One region of the Parasphingomonas puruogangriensis genome, then DNA from elsewhere that is predicted to be linked to it. Evidence: predicted binding sites of a transcription regulator. Region 1 holds the regulator's gene; each other region holds the start of a gene.

What was found. The regulator LexA, encoded in region 1, represses DNA repair genes until DNA is damaged. The targets are predictions, from matches to a motif close to GTTCCNCNCTTGTTCT.
Region 2: a site for LexA is predicted at 4,188-4,203, ahead of uvrA (excinuclease ABC subunit UvrA). Genes of this name have one in related genera too.
Region 3: a site for LexA is predicted at 2,092-2,107, ahead of U1739_RS00445 (DUF3072 domain-containing protein). Genes of this name have one in related genera too.

What each region holds. Positions count from the first base shown of each region.
Region 1 covers NZ_JAXOJI010000001.1:835,256-842,373, forward strand. Annotated here, with positions in the region: gene trpC (indole-3-glycerol phosphate synthase TrpC) at 1-251, shown strand, start outside; gene moaC (cyclic pyranopterin monophosphate synthase MoaC) at 401-874, shown strand; gene U1739_RS04180 (TonB-dependent receptor) at 1,061-3,382, opposite strand; gene U1739_RS04185 (molybdopterin molybdotransferase MoeA) at 3,667-4,848, shown strand; gene lexA (transcriptional repressor LexA) at 4,903-5,577, shown strand; gene U1739_RS04195 (ComEC/Rec2 family competence protein) at 5,751-7,118, opposite strand, start outside.
Region 2 covers NZ_JAXOJI010000004.1:109,685-116,802, reverse strand. Annotated here, with positions in the region: gene U1739_RS11650 (hypothetical protein) at 1-578, shown strand, start outside; gene U1739_RS11645 (hypothetical protein) at 811-1,230, shown strand; gene uvrA (excinuclease ABC subunit UvrA) at 1,247-4,180, opposite strand; gene U1739_RS11635 (TonB-dependent receptor) at 4,356-6,458, shown strand; gene U1739_RS11630 (cytochrome b) at 6,617-7,118, opposite strand, start outside.
Region 3 covers NZ_JAXOJI010000001.1:76,479-83,596, reverse strand. Annotated here, with positions in the region: gene U1739_RS00455 (potassium transporter Kup) at 1-673, opposite strand, end outside; gene ald (alanine dehydrogenase) at 861-1,970, shown strand; gene U1739_RS00445 (DUF3072 domain-containing protein) at 2,140-2,358, shown strand; gene U1739_RS00440 (tetratricopeptide repeat protein) at 2,456-3,097, opposite strand; gene U1739_RS00435 (cytochrome c-type biogenesis protein) at 3,097-3,504, opposite strand; gene U1739_RS00430 (DsbE family thiol:disulfide interchange protein) at 3,609-4,136, opposite strand; gene U1739_RS00425 (heme lyase CcmF/NrfE family subunit) at 4,133-6,079, opposite strand; gene ccmE (cytochrome c maturation protein CcmE) at 6,076-6,522, opposite strand; gene ccmC (heme ABC transporter permease CcmC) at 6,623-7,118, opposite strand, start outside.

The DNA.
Region 1 (7,118 bases):
CGATGAAGCTCAAATCGCGGTTGATCGGCGTCAACAACCGCAATCTGCGCGACTTCACCGTGAGCTTCGCGCGCACTTACGAATTGGTGTCCAAGGCGCCGGCCGGCTGCACCTTCGTCGCGGAAAGCGGGCTGACGACACGCGCCGATCTCGACGCGATGGCCGAACACGGCGTGCAATGTTTCCTGATCGGCGAAGCGCTGATGCGGCAAGACGATGTCGAAGCGGCGACGCGGACGTTGGTGGGATAACGACGGCGCCACCCTTTCTGCCGCTTCCCCGGCGAAGGCCGGGGCCCAGTAGCGAGACAGAAGTTGGCTGGTGTCGCGCGTCGTTACATCAACCTTTCCGACTGGGCCCCGGCCTCCGCCGGGGAAGCGGCAGAAGAGAGAATAAGAAGATGACCAGCCTCACCCATCTCGACTCCGCCGGCGCTGCGCACATGGTCGATGTTTCCGCCAAGCAGATCACCGCGCGCGAAGCCACCGCCACCGGCCGCATCACCATGTCGCCGGAAGCGGCCCACGCCATCCGTACCGGCGCTGCCGCCAAGGGCGACGTGCTCGCCGTCGCGCGCATCGCCGGCATCATGGCCGCCAAGCGCACCAGCGATCTGATCCCTTTGTGTCACCCGCTGCCGCTGACCCGTGTCGCGATCGAACTGGTCAGCGACGATAGCGGCGTCACCGCCACCGCCACCGCGCGCACCGACGGCAAGACCGGCGTGGAGATGGAAGCGCTCACCGCTGTCTCGGTGACCTTGCTGACGATCTACGACATGGCCAAGGCGATCGACAAAGGCATGCAGATCGATGGCGTGCGATTGCTGACCAAGACCGGCGGAAAATCCGGCGATTGGATAGCGCAAGCCTAACCCCACTACCGTCATCCTGAACTTGGTTCAGGATCCAGGCGCGTACAGCCGCCCCACGGATGATGTCAGTTTGGCAAATGACCGCGCATAGATCCTGAACCAGGTTCAGGATGACGGTAGTGGCAGCACAAAAAAAAGGACGGCGCGCTAAAAGCGCACCGCCCTTAATTACCCAATCGTCTCAGCTCAGAACTTGCCGCCCAGCGACACGCCGATGATCCGCGGCTCGTTGAAGATTGCCGCGTTGTAATTCTCGATCACCCCCTTGAGGTTCTTCTCGTTGGTGATGTTGCGCGCGAACGCCGCGATCTCATACTTGTTGTCCGGCGTCGTATAGCCGACCTTCAGGCCGCCCTCGAAATTGCCGTCGGCATAGAATTCCGCCGTCTTGTACAGCACGAGATTGGTATAGCCCTGCACGTTCCAGTCGGTCGCCACGAACAGATTGCCGCCGGTCCAGAGCGGAATGTCGTAACGCAGCGCGGCGTCGAGCTGCCACTTCGGCGCATTCGGCAGCGGATTGCCGTCGATCTTGGTCAGAAACACCGAGCCCACCTGGCGTACGGCGCTTTCCACAGTGCAAACCACCGCGCCGTTGAGCGCGCAGACCTGCACTTCCGTGGTGCGATCGCGGATCTTGGTATGCAACGCGCTGCCGCCCAGCGAGAAAGTGATGTTGCGGATCGGCCGCCATTCGAACTCGGCTTCCACGCCGTAGGCGTTGGCGTGATCGCCGTTGAACAGCACGCCGTTGCCGTTGGCATCATTGCCGTTCAGTTGGATGTCCTCGACGGTATAGGCAAAGCCGGTCACGTTGAAGCGCATGTTGCCGAATGGGCGGGTCTTCAGGCCGGCTTCGTACGACATGATCGTCTCCGAATCCGCCGTGGTGAACGCGCTGTTGAACACGGCCGAGCGCCCCTGGATGGTCGGCCCGCGGAAGCCGCGCGCCGCCTTCACGTAAATGCTGGCATCGGGGTTGATCTGGTACAGCGCCGAGATATCCCAGCTTGGCTGCGTATCCTTCAGCTCCAAATAACGCGCGACCCCTGCCGGGAACGAGTCGGTCGTGCCCGCAGCGTTGCGCACGCTGCGCACTAGCTGCGTGGTCTTTTTGTCCTCGGTGATGCGGCCGCCCGCGGTGATCGTAAGCTCCGGGGTGATCGCATAGCTGATCTGGCCGAACCCGGCCCACGACGTGTTCACATTGTGCAACTGCACGAAATTATTCGGGTTGGGCTGCGTGTTGTTGAGATCGGGGCCGGTCAGGAAATAGGTGCGCTGGTAGAATTCGGTATCGTCGCGGCTATCGAAATACATCCCGCCGATCTGCCACTTGAATGGCCCCTCGCCATTGCTGGCGAGCCGCACTTCCTGCGTCCACTGATCGAGATCGCGCAGGTTGCCGCGGCTCTGGCCGTAGGACGGCCGCCCGGCATAGTTTTGTGCCACGCCACCATCGGTATCGCCGCGGCTATAGCCGTGGCTGGTCTCATAGGCGGTGATCGAGGTCAGCGTAACCGGCCCGAAATCCCACGCCGCGTTCACCGACGCGCCATAGGTCTTGTAGGCCTGCGGGTTGTTGTCGCCCTCGTCCTGCGCGAAGCTGGTGCGCGGTTCGTCCTGAACGTTGTTCGAGCCCTTTACCAGTGCGCCGCGATGGAAGATGCTCGCCGTGCCGTCATAGTCGCGCGCATGGCCGGAGACGTTGATCGACAGCGCCTCGGTCGGCGTGAACAGCAATTGCAGCCGCACGTCCTTCTCGTCGAAGCCGCCAAGCGCGTTCTTGCCGCCCTTGGTGCCGTCCGCCCCGGTGCCGGCGAAGTTGTTGTCCACCCAGTCGTCACGGTGCTGGTACAGGCCGGAAATGCGGAACGCGATCTTGTCCTGCACGATCGGGCCACCGATGCCGACATCCGCGGTGATCGTGTTGTAGCTGCCATAGGAGGCGGTGCCGCGGCCTTCGAACTCCTGGCTCGGGCGGATCGTGTCGAACTTGATGATGCCGGCCGTGGTGTTGCGGCCGAACAGCGAGCCCTGCGGGCCGCGCAGCACTTCCACCTGGTTGACGTCGAACACCGGGTTGGACTTCAGCACGACATGCTCGAGCACGACATCGTCCTGCACGATCGACACCGGCTGCGACGCACCGAGATAGAAATCCACATTGCCCAGGCCGCGAATGTAGAAGCGCGGGAAGATGCGGCCCGTGGTGGTCTCGGCATAGAGGCCGGGGACGCGACCGGCGAGGCTGAGGATATCCTCGCCACCGCTCTGGAAGCCACGCAGCGAATCGCCGCTGACGACCGCGACCGAGACCGGCACCTTCTGCAGATTCTCCGAGCGGCGTTCCGCCGTCACCACGATCTCGCCGAGATCGCTATCCGATGCCGTATCGCTCACCGCCACGTCGGTCGCGGTCTGCGCCGACGCGGCCGTCGCGCCGAGCAGCGCGCCGAAGGCAGCGCCGACGAGCAGGGTGGATTTGATGACGGTCGTATTCAGCATGAAGGGTTCCCCGGAGATGAAAGGCTTGGTTCGAAAATAGCCGCGCACGACAGTGACCAGTCACCGTGAACCGGTGCCGGTTTTGCTTGTTTTATGAGGTATGCCCTGCGCTTGGCGCCGCCCTAGGCGGCGAATAAGACGGAATCGTGACGATCTGGAAACACTCCAGCAATACGCCAAGAGGTGTGTGATCCGGGCAACACTGGTGGCGAGGCCAGGCTTCCCGGTCGAGGCCGACACGATCAGCCCTCGACCCTATCCCCCGCCCGCGATACGCCGCCGCCATGACCCTGCTCCCCGTCGCCGAAGCCCAGGCCCGTCTATTCGCGCTCGCCCTGCCTGCGCCGGCCGAGCACGTCCCGCTCGCCGCCGCCGCCGGCCGCTGGGCTGCCACCGATATCCTCGCGCGCCGCACCCAACCCACCACCGACCTCTCCGCAATGGACGGTTATGCGATCCGCTACGCCGACCGCCCCGGCCCCTTCACGCTGATCGGCGAAAGCGCCGCGGGCCGCCCGTTTCCCGGCACGATGGCGGCGGGTGAGACGGTGCGTATCTTCACCGGCGCGGCGATGCCGGACGGCGCCGACAGCGTCCTCGTCCAGGAAGAAGCGACGCAAGACGGCGCCTCGATCCACCTCAGCGGCGAAGGTCCGCGCCGCCACGGCGGCAATGTCCGCCTCCGCGGGCTCGATTTCAGCGCCGGCGACGTGCTCGTGGCCAAGGGCGAGCGCCTTACCCCCGCGCGGCTCGCCGTGGCCGCGATCGGCGGCCACGCCACCCTCCCCGTCGCGCGCCGCTTGCGCGTCGCCATCGCCGCCACCGGCGACGAGCTGGTCCCCGCAGGCCAGGATCTTACGCCCGGTCAGCTGCCCGAATCGAACGGCCTGATGCTCGCGGCGATGCTTGCTGGCCTGCCGATCGAGCTGATCGATCTCGGCATCATCCCCGACGACCTTGCCACGATGACCGCCGCCTTTGCCGAGGTTGACGCCGACATTCTCGTCACCACCGGCGGCGCCTCGGTCGGGGATCACGATCTCGTCCGTCCCGCGCTCAAGGCCGCTGGCGGCACACTCGATTTCTGGAAGATCGCACTGCGACCAGGCAAGCCGATGATGGCCGGCCAGCTTGGCCACGCAGTGGTGCTCGGCCTGCCCGGCAACCCGGTCTCCGCCTTCGTTACCGCGCAACTCTTCCTGCTGCCGCTGATCGCCACCATGTCCGGCGCGCGCGATCCGTTCCCCGTCACGATCGCCGCCCCGCTCGGCGAGCCGCTCCCGGCCAACGATCACCGCACCGATTATCTGCGTGGCGAACTGCGTGATGACAAAGCCTTTGCCTCGACCATCCAGGACAGTTCGATGCTGCGCACCTTGGCCCGCGCCACCTGCCTGATCGTGCGCCCGCCACATGCGCCGGCCGCCCAAATCGGCGACTCGGCGGAAATCCTCATCCTCGCTTGACTTGGGCGTGGTTGTTCCATATTGGTTCCGCGTCTGTTCTGACGGAGGAACGCAATGCTAACGCGCAAGCAGCACGAGCTTATCTGCTTCATCAGTGATCGCCTGGAGGAAACCGGCGTGTCACCCTCGTTCGAGGAAATGAAGGACGCGCTCGACCTCAAGTCCAAGTCGGGCGTGCACCGCCTGATCAGCGCGCTCGAGGAACGCGGCTTCATCCGCCGCCTGCCCAATCGTGCGCGTGCGCTCGAGATCCTCAAGATGCCCGAGCGCGGCGAGGTGGTGAAGCTCACCAAAAAAGCTCCAGCGCCTCAACTTTCTCAACATTCGCTGCCGCAGCCGGCCAATGACGTGATCGAGATCCCATTGCATGGGCGGATCGCCGCGGGCGTGCCGATCGAGGCGTTCGAAAGCAGCGCGATGCTGTCGGTGCCGGCCGCCTTGCTCGGCAAGGGCGATCATTATGCCCTCGAAGTGTCGGGCGATTCGATGGTCGATGCCGGCATTCTCGACGGCGATTACGCGCTGATCCGCCGTCAGGATGTCGCGCGCGACGGCGAGATCGTCGTCGCGCTGATCGAGGATACCGAAGCGACGCTGAAATATTTCCGCCGCGAAGGCGCCATGGTCCGGCTCGATCCGGCCAACCGCGCCTATGACCCGCAGCGTTACGCGCCGCAGCAGGTCCGCGTGCAGGGCAAGCTTGCCGGATTGCTGCGCCGCTACGACTGATTGGCCCTCACCTAAGCCTGACCTTCCAATTTTGCGCTACCCGTTCACCGCTTCCCTATTTTTTTCGCTCCCTATTTTAGTCGCTTCCCTATTTAGTCGCTTCCCCGGCGAAGGCCGGGGCCCAGTCGGGAGGCGGACGTGATCGCGCATAGCGCCAGTTACCTTCTGCTCTACTACTGGGCCCCGGCCTTCGCCGGGGAAGCGCGTGATCGGTAGCGTGTTGTGATGTCAGCGGTCGATCGGGGCATGGCAGCCACCCGCCAAGGATGCCGATCCCCCGCCACCCGCACCGTCCTTACCAGCCCCTCCGCCAACGCGATCGCCACCCCCCCAGTCTTTGCCAGCGTCGCCCGGTCCAGCCGCAACCAGCGCGGCGCACACCCCCGCGGCAGCCGCCGCTCGCTGACCACGATATCCGCCTCTCGGCACGCCGCGATCAACTCCCGCACCGGCACCAGATACGCACTGCGCGTCGCCAGGATCCGCCACGTGCGCCCGCCGGCGACCCGCTCGGTCAAACACAGATCGCGCGTGCACCGCGCCTCCGGCTGATCCGCCAGCAGCAGCGGCGTGCCATCCACCCCGCCATTCTCCGCCAGCATGTCCGCGGTATAATCCCCCACCCGATCGCGCAGCATCGCCAGCCCCCCACCCGCCGTGCGCACCGCAATGTGCCGCCCGTCGCCCGTCACCAACAGATCCGGCGACGGTGCCACCGCTGCCCAGCCGAGCCCCATGACGAATGGCGCCAACCCCAGCCGCCGCCACCGCGTCCGCCACAAGGCCAGCCATAATCCGCCGACCACGATCAGCGCATAAGCCCCTGCCGGCATCGCCGGCAAAGCCGCCACCGACCCCGGCAACGCTGCGGTGGTGCGCGCAATCCACAACAGCAGCCGCAACGCGACATCCGTCAGCCACCAAACCGGCGCGCCCAAGCCCACGGCATCCAGCGCCAAGGCCAGCGCCTCCAGCGGCATCACCACGAAGGTGGTCAGCGGGATTGCGACGATATTGGCCAGCGCGCCATACAGCCCGGCCTTGTGGAAGTGGAACAGCGCGATCGGCATCAGCGCCAGTTCAACCGCCAGCCCGGTCAGCACCAGCGATCCGACGCCCCGGCCAAAGGCGCGCAGCCGCCCCTCGCCGCGCGGCGCGAACCACGCTTTCACGCGCGGATGCTCGTGCAAGGCAACGATGGCGGTGATCGCCGCGAACGACAGTTGGAAGCTCGGGCCCGCCAGCGCCTCGGGCCATAGCAGCAGCACGACCACCGCCCCCGCCGCGACCAACCTGAGCGTCATCGCCTCGCGCCCGATCGCCAGCGCGACCAGCACCAGCAGGGCGGCCACGCACGACCGGATCGTCGGCACCTGCGATCCGGTCAGCAAGGTATAGCCCACCGCCGCCGCTGCGCCCGCCGCCGCGGCGATCAGCGGCAGCCGTACATGCAGCGCCAGCCATGGGCTCAGCGCCAGCACGCGCATTACCACCAGCATTACCAAGGCCACCACCGCAGTGATATGCAGCCCGCTCACCGA
Region 2 (7,118 bases), on a different contig from region 1:
TGTTCATCGCTCATGAGCTGCTCCATATCTGCCAAAATTTTCCGCATTTCCCGACCGTGGCCGATATCAAGAAGGGTGCTCCCGGTATCGGCTTGCCGCTTTTGGATGCCGTAGCGGATATCGTTGCCGCTTCGATATGCGCACACGCTGAAAACATGCGCCTCGGCGGCGATGCTGAAGGCGATTTTCTACGGCGCTTCGCCAACACTTTGGTCATCTCGTACGCAATTGGTTCACTGATCTTCGATGCCCGGACGAAGCCGGAAAAACGACAAAGATCTCTAGGACTGTTGGTTTCTGCGATGATGATCCAAGCGCTCTCAGAAGACCGCTTGAACATGAAAAATGTGAACCCGGCATGGAAGCCGACGTCCCCATTACTCTTGCTCAACATAGAATCGTCAGGCGCGTTTAACGCGTTTGTAGTGGACGAAATCGCAGGCGTACTTTTCAAAAATTACGATGATGCATCAAAGCCCATCGCGCTGGCTTTGTGGGAAAGCGTTGGAACGTCGCCGATCCATCATACTCTGGTTTTGGTGTCGACCTTGCTCAAGCAGATCGACGTTATCCACTAGCGTCCGTCGATCTGCCCCTTGATAGCCACGGTTCAAATATCGCCTGGTAAAGCTCGCCGCGACCTTCACCACTTGCTCGGTCGCGCCTTCGGCGACGATCTCGCCGTCGTTGACCTTCGGTCGCGTTCGGCCCAAGCCGCACTCCGGCCCCGGCTCGAGCACCCCCTACCCCTTATTGCCTGGCTCATAACGCCGCGCCATCCTCGTGCCCCACAACAGGCAGAGACTAATGATGGCATTGGCCGCTATACTGGCCGTCATGGCGCAAGCGGCGCTCGCCCCGGCGCCGCGCGATCGGCGCCGTGCCCCGATCACCGTGACGATCACCGGCAATGGCTTGCGCTCCAATAGCGTGTCGAGCGACGAGACGGCGGCCTATTGCGCGCGGTTCCGGCTCACGGTGCGGCAGGTGCGCGGCTATTTCGCGCGCGCTGAAACCGTAGATGATCGCGCTTATAACCACGATCTCGATATGTCGCGCTGCCATGCCCGCGGCACGGTGCGCCTGCCCGATGGCGATGGCGGCCGCTGGACGATCGATCGGGCGCGGCGTGGTGTGCTGGTGCGGCGCGACGGATCGCGGCGCTACATGGTGTGCACCGCCTGCCCGGCGCCGCCATTCGACGAAATCGACCCGGCCGACGCGCCGTAGCGCGCCGGCCGATCGGTCATTTCGCGGCGGCGCGCCCCTTGCGCGGCTTGGCCGGCGCAGGGATCGCCGCGCGCGGCTCGAGCAACGGCTTCAAATACCGGCCGGTAAAGCTCGCCGCGACCTTCACCACCTGCTCGGGCGTGCCCTGCGCGACGATCTCGCCGCCCTTCACGCCGCCCTCCGGGCCGAGATCGAGCACCCAGTCGGCGGTCTTGATCACGTCCAGGTTATGCTCGATGACGACCACCGTATTACCCTGCTCGACCAGTTGGTGGAGCACTTCGAGCAATTTGCGCACGTCCTCGAAATGCAGGCCGGTGGTGGGTTCGTCGAGGATATACAAAGTCTGGCCGGTGGCGCGGCGGGACAGTTCCTTGGCGAGCTTGACGCGTTGCGCCTCGCCGCCCGACAGCGTCGTCGCCTGCTGGCCGACCTTGACGTAGCCAAGGCCCACCTCGACCAGCATCGCCATCTTGTCGCGGATCGGCGGCACCGCCTTGAAGAATTCGACCGCATCCTCGACCGTCATGTCGAGCACGTCGGCGATGCTCTTGCCCTTGAACTTCACCTCCAGCGTCTCGCGATTGTAGCGTGCGCCGTGGCACACGTCGCAGGTGACGTAGACGTCGGGGAGGAAGTGCATCTCGATCTTGAGCAGGCCGTCGCCCTGGCATGCCTCGCAGCGGCCGCCCTTGACGTTGAAGCTGAAGCGGCCGGGCTTGTAGCCGCGCGCGGCGGATTCGGGCAGGCCGGCGAACCAGTCGCGGATCTGCGTGAAGGCGCCGGTATAGGTGGCGGGGTTGCTGCGCGGGGTGCGGCCGATCGGCGACTGATCGATGTCGATCACCTTGTCGAGATATTGCAGGCCGGTGATCTTGTCGTGCTTGCCCTGCACGATGCGCGCGCCGTTCAGCTCGCGCGCGGCGGCGGCATAGAGCGTGTCGATGGTGAAGCTGGATTTGCCGCTGCCGGAGACGCCGGTGATGCAGGTGAAGGTGCCGAGCGGGAGGCTGGCGGTGACGCCGCGGAGATTGTTGGCGACCGCGTTGTGGACGGTGATCTTCTTGCCGTTGCCCTTGCGGCGGGTCTTGGGGACGGCGACTTCGCGGCGGCCCATCAGGTAATCCGCGGTGATGCTGCCTTCGGTGTTGAGCACTTCCTCCAGCGTGCCCTGGGCGACGACCTGGCCGCCATGGACGCCGGCGCCGGGGCCCATATCGATGACGTAATCGGCGGTGCGGATCGCGTCCTCGTCATGCTCGACGACGAGCACGGTGTTGCCGAGATCGCGCAGCCGGCGCAGCGTCTTGAGCAGCATGTCGTTGTCGCGCTGGTGCAGCCCGATGCTGGGTTCGTCGAGCACGTAGAGCACCCCGCTGAGGCCGGAGCCGATCTGCGAGGCGAGGCGGATGCGCTGAGATTCGCCGCCCGATAGCGTGCCGCTGGTGCGATTGAGGTTGAGGTAATCGAGCCCGACATTGTTGAGGAAGCCGATGCGCTCGAGAATTTCCTTGAGGATGCGTTCGGCGATGGCATTCTGCTGGTCGCCGAGCTGGCTCGGGACCTGTTCGAACCAGGCCAGCGCGTCGACCACCGACAGGCGCGTGACCGAGGAAATGTCGCGCATGCCGATCTTGACCGCCAGCGCCTCGGGCTTGAGCCGCGCGCCGTGGCACACTTCGCACGGGGCGCTGGATTGGTATTTGCTCAGTTCCTCGCGCATCCAGGCGGAGTCGGTCTGCATCAGGCGGCGGTTTAGATTGCCGATCACGCCTTCGAACGGCTTCTTAACGTCGTACGACTTCTTGCCGTCGATAAAGGTCAGCGTGACGGGCTTGCCCTTGGTGCCGTAGAGGATCGTATCCTGGATCTCTGGCGGCAGATCGGTCCAGGCGGTGTCGACGTCGAACTTGAATTCGCGCGCCAGGCTGCCGAGCACCTGCATGTAATAAGGCGACGGGGGATTGGACTTGGCCCAGGGGACCACGGCGCCCTTCTTGATGCTGAGCGCGTGATTGGGCACGACGAGATCGGCGTCGAACAGCATCTTCTCGCCCAGACCATCGCAGGCCGGGCACGCGCCCTGCGGGGCGTTGAACGAGAACAGCCGCGGTTCGATCTCGGCGATGGTGAAGCCCGAGATCGGGCAGGCGAACTTCTCGCTGAACACGATGCGGCCGGGGGGCGCGTTGTCGCCGAGGATTTCCTGCTTGGGCGTGTGCGCCTCGACCGGATCGGCGGGATCGACATAGGCCAGCCCCTCGGCCAGCTTCAGCGCGGCCTCGAAGCTTTCCGCCAGGCGCGTGGCGACGCCGTCGCCGATGACCAGGCGATCGACCACCACTTCGATGTCATGCTTGTACTTCTTGTCGATCGCCGGCGCTTCATCGATCTCGTAGATCTCGCCATCGATGCGCACGCGGGTGAAGCCGGCTTTCTGCCATTCGAGCAGTTCTTTCTTATACTCGCCCTTGCGGCCGCGCACGACGGGGGCGAGCAGGTACAGCCGCGTGCCCTCGGGCAGCGCCATGACGCGATCGACCATCTGTGACACGGTCTGCGCGGCGATCGGCAGGCCGGTGGCGGGCGAATACGGGATGCCGACGCGCGCCCACAGCAGGCGCATGTAATCGTAGATTTCGGTGACCGTCGCAACGGTCGAGCGCGGGTTGCGGCTGGTGGTCTTCTGCTCGATCGAAATGGCGGGCGACAGGCCCTCAATATGATCGACGTCGGGCTTCTGCATCAACTCCAGGAACTGACGGGCATAAGCGGAGAGCGATTCGACGTAGCGGCGCTGGCCCTCGGCATAGATCGTGTCGAAGGCGAGGCTCGATTTGCCGCTCCCGGAGAGGCCGGTGATCACCGTCAGCGTATCGCGCGGGATGTCGATCGAGACATCCTTGAGGTTATGTTCGCGCGCGCCGCGCACGGAGATATGAGTCAGCATGCGGGGAGTTCTACTTCTGTTCTGTTTTCTACGCTAGTCCTTGGAAATAGGAAGTGCGACAGGCTTTCGCCAGCGCAGCGGACCACCTTACGCAACCGCCGATTAGTGTTGTGCATCGCGTGTTGCCGACATAATACACGTCGACTACGGCCGTAGTCGACAAGGGGCGGGTGTGATGGGGCGGATCTTACGAACATGGGCATGCTGCGCCGCGACGATGGGCGCGCTGCCCGCGGCCGCGCAAACCGCCTCGGCCGCCGAGCCGGCACCTGGCCAAGCGCAAGCCCAACCGGCGGCAACGCCGGGGGCCGCGGCGCGGCGCGTATACGACGCGGCCTATTTCGCCGCTTACTCGCCCGCCACCGCGCTGCAGATGGTGGAGCGCGTGCCGGGCTTTGCGATCGAGAATGTCGATCCCGAGGTACGCGGGTTCGGGCAGACCGCGGGCAATGTCGTGATCAACGGGCAGCGGCCGAGCGCCAAGAGCGAGACGCTCGACACGATCCTGGCGCGCATTCCGGCGAGCCGCGTGCTGCGCATCGAGGTGGCGCCAGGCGACCAGTTCGGCGCGGATTATTCCGGCAAGGCCCAGGTGCTCAATCTGGTGCTGACCGCGGGCGGCGGCCTGGCCGGCACGGTACAGGCCGCGGCGTCGCGCGATTTCACCGGCAAGATCCGCCCGGCGGGCAGCGCTTCGGCGCTGTTCAAGCGCGGCAATTCGACCTTCAATGCCTCGGTGACGGTGGAGAATGACGATACGACGGAGGAGGGCAGCGACCGCCTCGTCACGGTGCCCGGCGGGCAGCAGACGGAATATCGCCGCAAGATCAACACGATCGACGAACCCAGCGTCGCGGTGGCTGCGTCCTGGGCGCATGATGGCGGGACCAACCGCACGGCGCATGTCAACGCCCGCCTGCTGATCGACCGCTTTCGACTGACCCAATCGAACGACGTTACCCCGCTGATCGGGCCGCGGCGCGACGATCGGCTGACCCAGCGCTACGGCACCGATGAATATGAACTGGGCGGCGATGTGACCCGTCCGTTCGCCGGCGGGGCGCTGAAACTCATCGGCCTGGCGACGCGGCGATCGCGGCGCGATGTCGATGAATCGTTCAACCGTATCGCCGGTGTGGTGATCGGCGGGTCGACGCAGGTGCTGGACGACAGTCTGCAGGAAACGGTCGCGCGGCTCGTGTGGAGCAAGCCGAATGTGCTCGGCTGGACGATCGAGACCGGCGCGGAAGGCGTGATCAACCGGCTCGACAGCGATGTCGATTTGGCGCTGCTCAACCCCGGCGGTGGCAGCACGCCGATCGACCTGCCGGTCGATCAGGCGGTGGTGAAGGAAGTGCGCGGCGAAGCGTTCGTCACGGCGGGCGGCCCGCTGACGCGCACGGTGCGGCTCGATCTCGGGCTGACGCGCGAAGCATCGCGGCTGACGGTGACCGGCGATGCCGAAGCGGAACGGTCGCTGAGTTTCTGGAAACCACGGATCGTGCTCGACTGGCGGCCCTCGGCACAGTGGCGCGCGCAGCTATCGGTGCAGCGCACCGTCGCGCAATTGCAGTTCGAGGATTTCATCAGCGGCGCCGAACTGGCCAATGATCGTGTCAATGGCGGCAATGTCGATCTGCTGCCGCAACGCGCCTGGGAAGCGCTGGCAACGATCGAGCGCAAGATCCTGGGCGACGGGCTGTGGAAGCTGGAACTGGGCTATAACCGCGTGTCGCTGGTGCAGGATCGCGTGCCAACGCCGGAAGGGTTCGATGCGCCGGGCAATCTCGGCAATGGATCGACCGTCATCGTGCGCAACCGGATCGATGCCCCGCTGGGCGGTTTTGGGATCAAGGGCGGGCGGCTGACGCTGTACGGATCGTATGTCTCGACCTCGGTGGTCGATCCCTACACCCTCACGCACCGGCCGTTTTCGGGCAATGCGCTGTTCGCCGGCGAGGCGACGTTCCGCCAGGATTTGGGCAAATGGGCGTGGGGCTTTTCGCTCACCGGCAATACGCGGTCGACGATCTACCGGCAGGACGAGACCGACAGCAACAGCCAGGCGATTCCCTATGTCACCGCCTTTGCCGAGTGGCGGCCCAACGCCCGGACCTCGCTCAACCTGACGCTCGACAATCTGACCAGCGCCCAAGCGCGGCGCGAGCGGACCTTTTACGAGCCCGACCGGCGCAACCCGGCGGCCTCGCTGATCGAATATCGCGAGCGCAACCGGCATGTCGTGCCGACGCTGACGTTAAAGCGGACCTTGGGGTGATCAATTCCTCCCCGAGCTTGTCTCGGGGAGGGGGACCGCCGGCAAAGCCGGGGGTGGAGGGGTGAGCCGCGAACTTCGCGCTTGTGGCGAGAACCCCTCCCCCCGGCTGAAGAAGCCGGGCGGTCCCCCTCCCCCAGCAAGCTGGGGGAGGAATTGTGTCAGCCGCGCCCGCGTAACCCCGGAATCATGCGCGCGAGGACCGTATCGCGCAGCAGGAAATGGTGGCGCAGCGCGCCGCCGGCGTGGAGCACGACCAGCGCCAGCATGACCCAGCCGAGCAAACCGTGCGCGTTGCCCGCAGCATTGCCGACCGCCGGGCCGACTGGCAGAAACGGCACGTCGACCAGACCGAAGAAATCGAGCGGGCGGCGCTTGGCCGAGCCCGAGACCATGGCCCAGCCGCTCAGCGGGAGGGCCAGCATCAGCACATAGAACAGGAAATGCGTGATCCCCGCGACCGTCCGCTCCCACGGCGCGACGCCGGTGGGGAGCGGCGGCGGGCGGTGGGTCAGGCGCCAATAGATCCGGCCGAGCGTCAATGCCAGCACGGTCAGGCCGATCGACTTGTGCACCGGCATGACCCAGGCGATCCCGTCGAACAGCGATTCGTGCAGCAGGCCCAACGCCAGATTGGCGAGCACGAGCAGCGCGATGGCCCAG
Region 3 (7,118 bases), 760 kb from region 1:
CACGCAGCGGATCGAAATAGAAGAATTGCACCGCATAATGCGGCGACAGCGCCCACAGGATCTGCGGCGTCTGCCACACGCTGATCACGCCCAAGGTGGCGATCACCGCAAAATACAGCAGCATGACCGGGCCGAAGAACAGGCCGATGCGCGAGGTGCCGCTGCGCTGGATCGAGAACAGGCCGATCAGGATCACCACGGCGATCGGCAGAACGAGCCCGCCCAGTGCCGGCTGCGCCACCGCCAGGCCCTCGACCGCGGACAGCACCGTCACCGCCGGGGTGATCATGCTGTCGCCATAGAATAAGGCCGTGGCGAACACGCCGAGCAGGATGATGCCGCGCGTCCAGCGCTTGGTCGTCGTCTTGCCCGAGACCAGAGCGAGCAGCGCCAAGCTGCCGCCCTCGCCCTTATTGTCGGCGCGCATGATGATGCTGACATATTTGACCGTCACGACGATCATCATCGACCAGAACATCAGGCTGACCACGCCCATGATGTGCAATGGATCGAGCGCCAGCTTGTGATGCCCGGCAAAGGTTTCGCGAAAGGCATAGAGCGGGCTGGTGCCGATATCGCCGAACACCACGCCGATCGCACCGACCGACAGCTTGATCAGCCCATCGCGATGATGGCCGTGGCCGGTTTCGTCTGGCGCCAGATCGGCGGGCATGGCAGCGCTCTCGCTGCTCACGACGCGCGACGTTCTGTGCAAACTCGAAAATGCTGGCCCATCGATAAGCCGCAACGCGTCCCGTGCCCCATGGTTGCGCGCCTAGCACCACGCCCCGGCACCCGCAACGGGACAAGCGCCTCGGGCGTTGCTATGGTAGTATCATTCGAAACCGGAGTTTGACCTCATGCGCGTCGGCGTTCCCAAGGAAATCAAGAATCACGAATATCGCGTCGGCCTGACGCCGCCCTCGGTGGTCGAGCTGATCGCGCAAGGGCACAGCGTTGCCGTGCAGACTGGCGCGGGGCTTGGCATCGACTTCGAAGACCAAGATTATATCGCCGCCGGCGCGACCATCCTGCCCGACGCGGCCGCGGTGTTCGCCGCCAGCGACATGATCGTGAAGGTCAAGGAGCCGCAGCCAAGCGAGATCGCCTTGCTCGAGTCGCGGCATCTGCTGTTCACCTATCTGCACCTTGCCGCGGACAAACCGCAGGCCGAGGGGCTGATGGCGTCCGGCGCAACCTGCATCGCCTATGAGACGGTGACGGCGAACGATCGCTCGCTGCCGCTATTGAAGCCGATGAGCGAAGTGGCCGGGCGCATGTCGATCCAGGTCGGCGCGCATTATCTGGAAAAGGAGCAAGGCGGGCGCGGCGTACTGCTCGGCGGCGTGCCGGGCGTGGCGCCGGCGCGGGTGGCGATTCTCGGCGGCGGCGTATCGGGCGTCAATGCCGCGCAGATGGCGGTCGGCATGCGCGCCGACGTGACGATCTACGACATTTCCAATGCGCGGCTGGCCGAGCTCGACATGTTCTTCGGCAGCCAGATCAAGACCGCCTATGCCAGCAAGGCGGCGATCGCCGCGGCAGTGAAGAATGCGCATCTGGTGATCGGCGCGGTGCTGGTGCCGGGCGCGGCGGCGCCAAAGCTCGTCACGCGCGACATGCTCAAGACGATGAAGCGTGGTTCGGTGCTGGTGGATATCGCGATCGACCAGGGCGGCTGTTTCGAGACCAGCCATGCGACGACGCACGAAGACCCGGTGTTCGAAATCGACGGCGTGATCCATTATTGCGTTGCCAACATGCCGGGCGCGGTGGCGCGCACGAGCACGTTTGCGTTGAACAACGCGACATTGCCGTTCGTGATCAAGCTGGCCAACCAGGGCGCCGAAGCGGCGATGGCGGCGGATGCGCATCTCGCCAATGGCCTCAACGTGTCGGATGGCAAGATCCGGCACGTCGCGGTGGCCGAGGCGCTGGAATTGCCGTTCGAGGCGTGGGTGGCATCTTGATGCAAGCACTACCCCGGCGGACGCCGGGGCCCAGTCGAGGCACAGAATTTGGCGACTGCACCGGTTAGTTACGGCGGCCATTCCGACTGGGCCCCGGCGTCCGCCGGGGTAGCAGTTGAAGGGAACAATATGGGAACATCGACGTTCTGTGCGGTGAAGGAGAGCATCGATGACCGACCAGAATCCCAAGGACCACCCGACCGGCAACGCCGAGAAGAACCCCGACGACTGGACCACCGGCGGCGAACCGATGACCGGCGCCCAGGCCAGCTATCTCAAGACGCTGAGCGAAGAAGCGCACGAAGAGTTCGACGAGACGCTGAACAAGGCAGAAGCGTCGAAGCATATCGATGCGCTGCAGGCCAAGACCGGGCGCGGGGCGGACTGACCAACCTACCCTAACCCCGTCATCCCCGCGACAGCGGGGATCCCGCCTCTTGTCGACGCTAGAGAAGCGGGATCCCCGCCTGCGCGGGGATGACGCGTTATTGCCCTACAGGCGCGCCGGCCGTTTCCGCCAGGAACTGATCGAGTAACGCTAGCCGCACCTGGATCTCCGGCCGATACGAGATCCCCGGCGGCGCCAGCGCCAGTGCCCGCGCCCAATAGGGACGCGCCTCGGCGAATTGCCCGGCCCGGACATAGGCCAAGCCCAAAAAGAAAGGCGGCGCGGGATGCAGCGGCGCCAGCTTGCCCGCGCGGCGAAACGCGAACAGGGCGGTCGGCGACACCTGACCGCCGTCATGCGTCGCCAGGGCGGAGCCGAGGCCGGTCCACAGCGCCATCGATTGGGGATGATGCCGGATGCCGCCGAGAATTGCGTTCACGGCATAGCCGGGATTGCCGATCCGCAGCATCGCATCGCCGGCCACCAGATAGGCGGTATCGGCGCGGAACCGGCCGACCATAGCATCGCGCAGCGCAGTCATTTCGGGATCCACCGTCAGCGGCTCGGCATTGGCTGCCACCGGATGGCCGGCGAGCGACGGTTGGCCTTGCAGCGCATAGCCTGCCGCGCCGAGCATCAGCGCCGCGCCGACGAACGACCACAGGCCGCGGGGGAGCCCGATGCGCCACAGCAGCAACGCCGCCGCGGCGCCGATCAGGGCAAGCGCCGCCCAGCCCATTAGCCGCGCCGCCGCTTGAACAGGCCGCGGGCAAGCCACGCGCCGATGCCAAGCAGGATCAACGGCAGCAGCCAGAGCGGCGCGGTGAGCGCGTTGAACGGTGGATCGTAGGTCACATAGTCACCATAGCTGGCCATGAGCGACTGGCGAATTTGCTGCGGACTTTCGCCGGCGGCAATGCGCGTGCGCACCAGCGAGCGCATGTCGCCGGCCATTTCCGCATCGCTGTCCGAGATCGCCTGGCCCTGGCAAACGAGGCAGCGCAACGTGGCCATCAGCGCGCGGGCCTGCGCTTCCTGGGCGGGGTCGCGCAGTTGGGTGTTGGCGTAGCGCGCGGGCGGGAGATTGCTGTCGGCGAAGGCGGGCGTGGCGATAGCCAGCGCGGTACACACCAGCCACAGCGTCACCCCGGACTTGTTCCGGGGTTCACGGTGCCGCGCGCCAAAAGCCCGCGTAGCGCGCTGCCCGGTGGACCCCGGAACAGGTCCGGGGTGACGATGGAGGCGAGAGGTCACCGCGCCTTCTCCAGCGCGGCGAGGATCGCCGGTACGTCGTCCTCGCGGATGTCGCCGACATGCTGCAGCACGATCCGCCCCTTGCCGTCGATCACGAACGTCTCCGGCACGCCCGACGAGCCGAGCGCCAATTGCACCGAGCTTTCGCGATCACTACCGATGCGTTGATAGGGATCGCCGTTGCGCGCGAGGAATGCCTGCACCGCGGCAGGCGTATCGCGGATCGCCACGGCGTCGATCGGCACGCCCATGCGCTTCAGCCGCATCAGCATCGGCGCTTCGGCGATGCACGGAATACACCAACTGGCGAATACGTTGAGCAGACGCGGCTGGCCTTGCGCGAACACCGCGCTGCCCAGGCCCGGCTTGCCCGGCACCATGGCGCCCAATGAGAAGGTCGGCAGCGTCTTGCCGATCATCGCCGAGCGCACGGTGCGGTCGGCCGGGCGGACCAGCGCCATCGCCACCACGGCGAACACCAAGGCGAACCCCAGCAGAGGCAACCAGACCGCCGAGCGCCTCATGCATACGCCTCCCGCAGCACGATGCGGCGTTCACGCTGCACCCGGCCGATCAACGACAGCAGACCGCCCAGCGCGATCAGCGCGCCGCCGAGCCAGATAAAGGTCACGAACGGCTTCCACCACAGCCTGAGCTGCCAGCGCCCCTGCCCGTCCGGCGCACCGAGCACGGTATAGAGCTGCCCGTCGAGCCGCGTGGCGATGGCGGATTCGCTCGTGGTGGTCGGCGGCGAGGAAAAGAAGCGCGATTGCGGGCGGAGCACGAACCAGGTGCCATCATCGCCGCGCCGCACGCTGAGCCGCGCCTGCAAGGCCGACCAATTGGCCCCGATGACCGGCGCGATACCGTCCAGCCGCACGGTATAGGGGCCGATCTTGTGCGGCTCGCCGACGCGCGCGGCGACCAACGTCTCCTTGGTGAAGGCGCTGTCCGAGGCCATGCCGGCGAGGCTCACGGCGATGCCGAGATGCGCGATGACCATGCCCCAGGTGAAGAGCGGCGTGCGGCGCAGATTGCGCTTCCACAGCGGCGCCACGCTGGCGGCGGCGAGGCCGGCGGCCAGTCCCAACCCGAGGAACGGCAGGATACCGATCCCGCCGGTGACGATGAAGATAGCCGCCATGGTCAGGACAGCGACGGCGATCGGCAGCATCAGGCGGTCGAGCGCGGCCTGGCCGTCGTCGCGACGCCAGCGCAGCAGCGGCCCGACCGCCATCACCGCGACGAGCAGCAGCGCCACCGGCCCTGCCGCTTTGTTGAAAAAGGGCGGGCCGACCGAGAGCTGCACGCCGAACGCGGCGGCGACGATCGGGTAGAGCGTGCCGATCAGCACGATGCCGAGAATCACCGAGAGCAACAGATTGTTGGCGACCAGGGCGCCTTCGCGGCTGACCAGTTCGAAAGTCGAGCCCTGCCGCACGGTGCCGATGCGCAGGCCGAACAGGAGCAGCGCGCCGCCGATATAGAGCAGAAGCAACGCCAGGATGAAGCTGCCGCGGGTGGGATCGACGGCAAAGGCGTGGACGCTGGTGAGGATGCCCGAGCGCACCAGGAACGTGCCGACCATCGACATTGAGAAGGCGACCACGGCGAGCATCACCGTCCAGGCGCGCAAGCCATCGCGCGTGGCCAGCACGCTGACCGAGTGGAGCAGCGCGGTCGCCGCCAGCCAGGGCATCAGCGAGGCATTCTCGACCGGATCCCAGAACCACCAGCCGCCCCAGCCGAGCTCGTAATAGGCCCAGTAGCTGCCGGCGGTGATGCCCAGCGTGAGGAAGATCCAGGCGCCCAGCACCCAGGGTCGCATCGCGCGGGCGAAGGCCGGGCCGACGTCGCGCGTGACCAGTGCGCCGACCGCGAAGGAGAAAGCGACGGAAATGCCGACATAGCCGATGTACAAGGTCGGCGGATGGAAGGCCAAGCCGGGGTCCTGCAACAGCGGGTTGAGCCCCTGCCCGTCCGCGGCGGCGGGGTTGAGGCGGGCGAACGGGTTGGAGGAGAAGAGCAGGAAAGCGTAGAAGCCGAGCGCGATCGCCGCCTGCGCGCCGAGCGTGGCGATCAAGGTGGCGCGGGCGAGGCTGCGCTCGACGATGGCGATGGTCGTGCCGGCGAGGCCGAGGATCGTCACCCACAGCAGCATCGAGCCCTCGTGATTGCCCCACGCGCCGGAGAATTTGTACAAGAGCGGCTTGTCCGAATGGCTGTTCGCGGCGACCAGTTGCACCGACATGTCCGAGCGCACGAACAGCGTGATGAGCAATGCCATGGCCAGCAAGGCGAGCAGGCCCTGGACGATCGCCACCGGGCGGACCGCCGCCCTGATGTCGGCGCCGATGCCCGCTTCTGCCGCCGAGTCGAGGCGCAGGCCGACCGTCGCCAGGATGAGCTGCAATCCCGCCAGCGCCGCCGCGAGCCACAAGGCGGCGAGGCCTGCTTCGGCGATCATGGCTCGAGCGTCTTCGTCTCGTGCATGGTGCCGGCAGCGGTCTTGGCGACCTGGGGCGGCATGTAGCGCTCGTCATGCTTGGCCAGCAGGTTGCTCGCGGTGAAGCTGCGATCGGCGTTGAACATGCCTTCGGCGACCACGCCCGATCCCTCGCGGAACAGATCGGGCGTCACGCCGCGAAAGCTGACTGGCACGGTGGCCGTGCCATCGGTGACGACGAAGCGGATCGACACGCCGTCGGGCTGCTTGGCGATCGAGCCCTGCTGCACCATCCCGCCGAGCCGCACCGCGCGACCAACCGGTGGCCCGGCCTTGGCGACATCGCCCGGCGCATAGAAGAACGCGGCCTGATCCTTCAGCGCCGACAGCGCGAGGCCGCTTGCGCCGAGCACGGCGACGACGGCGAGCAGCGCCAGCGTGAGGCGTTGATGCTTGGGCTTCATGGCCGCTCCGCCCGGCGCATGGCGAGATAGCTGAGCAGCGTCAGCAGACCGGTGGCGCCGAGCACCACGGCATAGGCGGCGATGACGAACGGCCAGGGGTTCATGCCGCCATCCGCCGCATCCGCGCTTCGGCCTTGGCCAAGGCGAGCATGGTGCGCATGCGCATCAGCACGATCGCGGCGAACAACAAGGTGAAGCCGATCAGCGTCAGCCACAGCGGCCACAGGATCGAGGAATCGATGCTCGAACTGGTCAGGCCGATGCTCTGGCCTTGGTGCAGCGTGTTCCACCATATGACGGAATAGCGGATGATCGGCAGCAGCACCGATCCGGCGACGCCGTACAGCGCCGGGATGCGGCCGTCGCCGCCGCGATCGGCATCGGCGCGGGCAAGCGCCATATAGCCGAGATAGACGAAGAACAGCAGCAGCATGCTGGTCAGCCGGCCGTCCCATTGCCACCACGTGCCCCAGGTCGGGCGGCCCCAGATCGAGCCGGTGGCGAGACACAGCGCCGCGAACACCGCGCCGGGCAGCGCAATCGCACGCGCGGCGATGGCGGCGAGCGGGTGGCGCCAGACGAGGAACACGATGCTG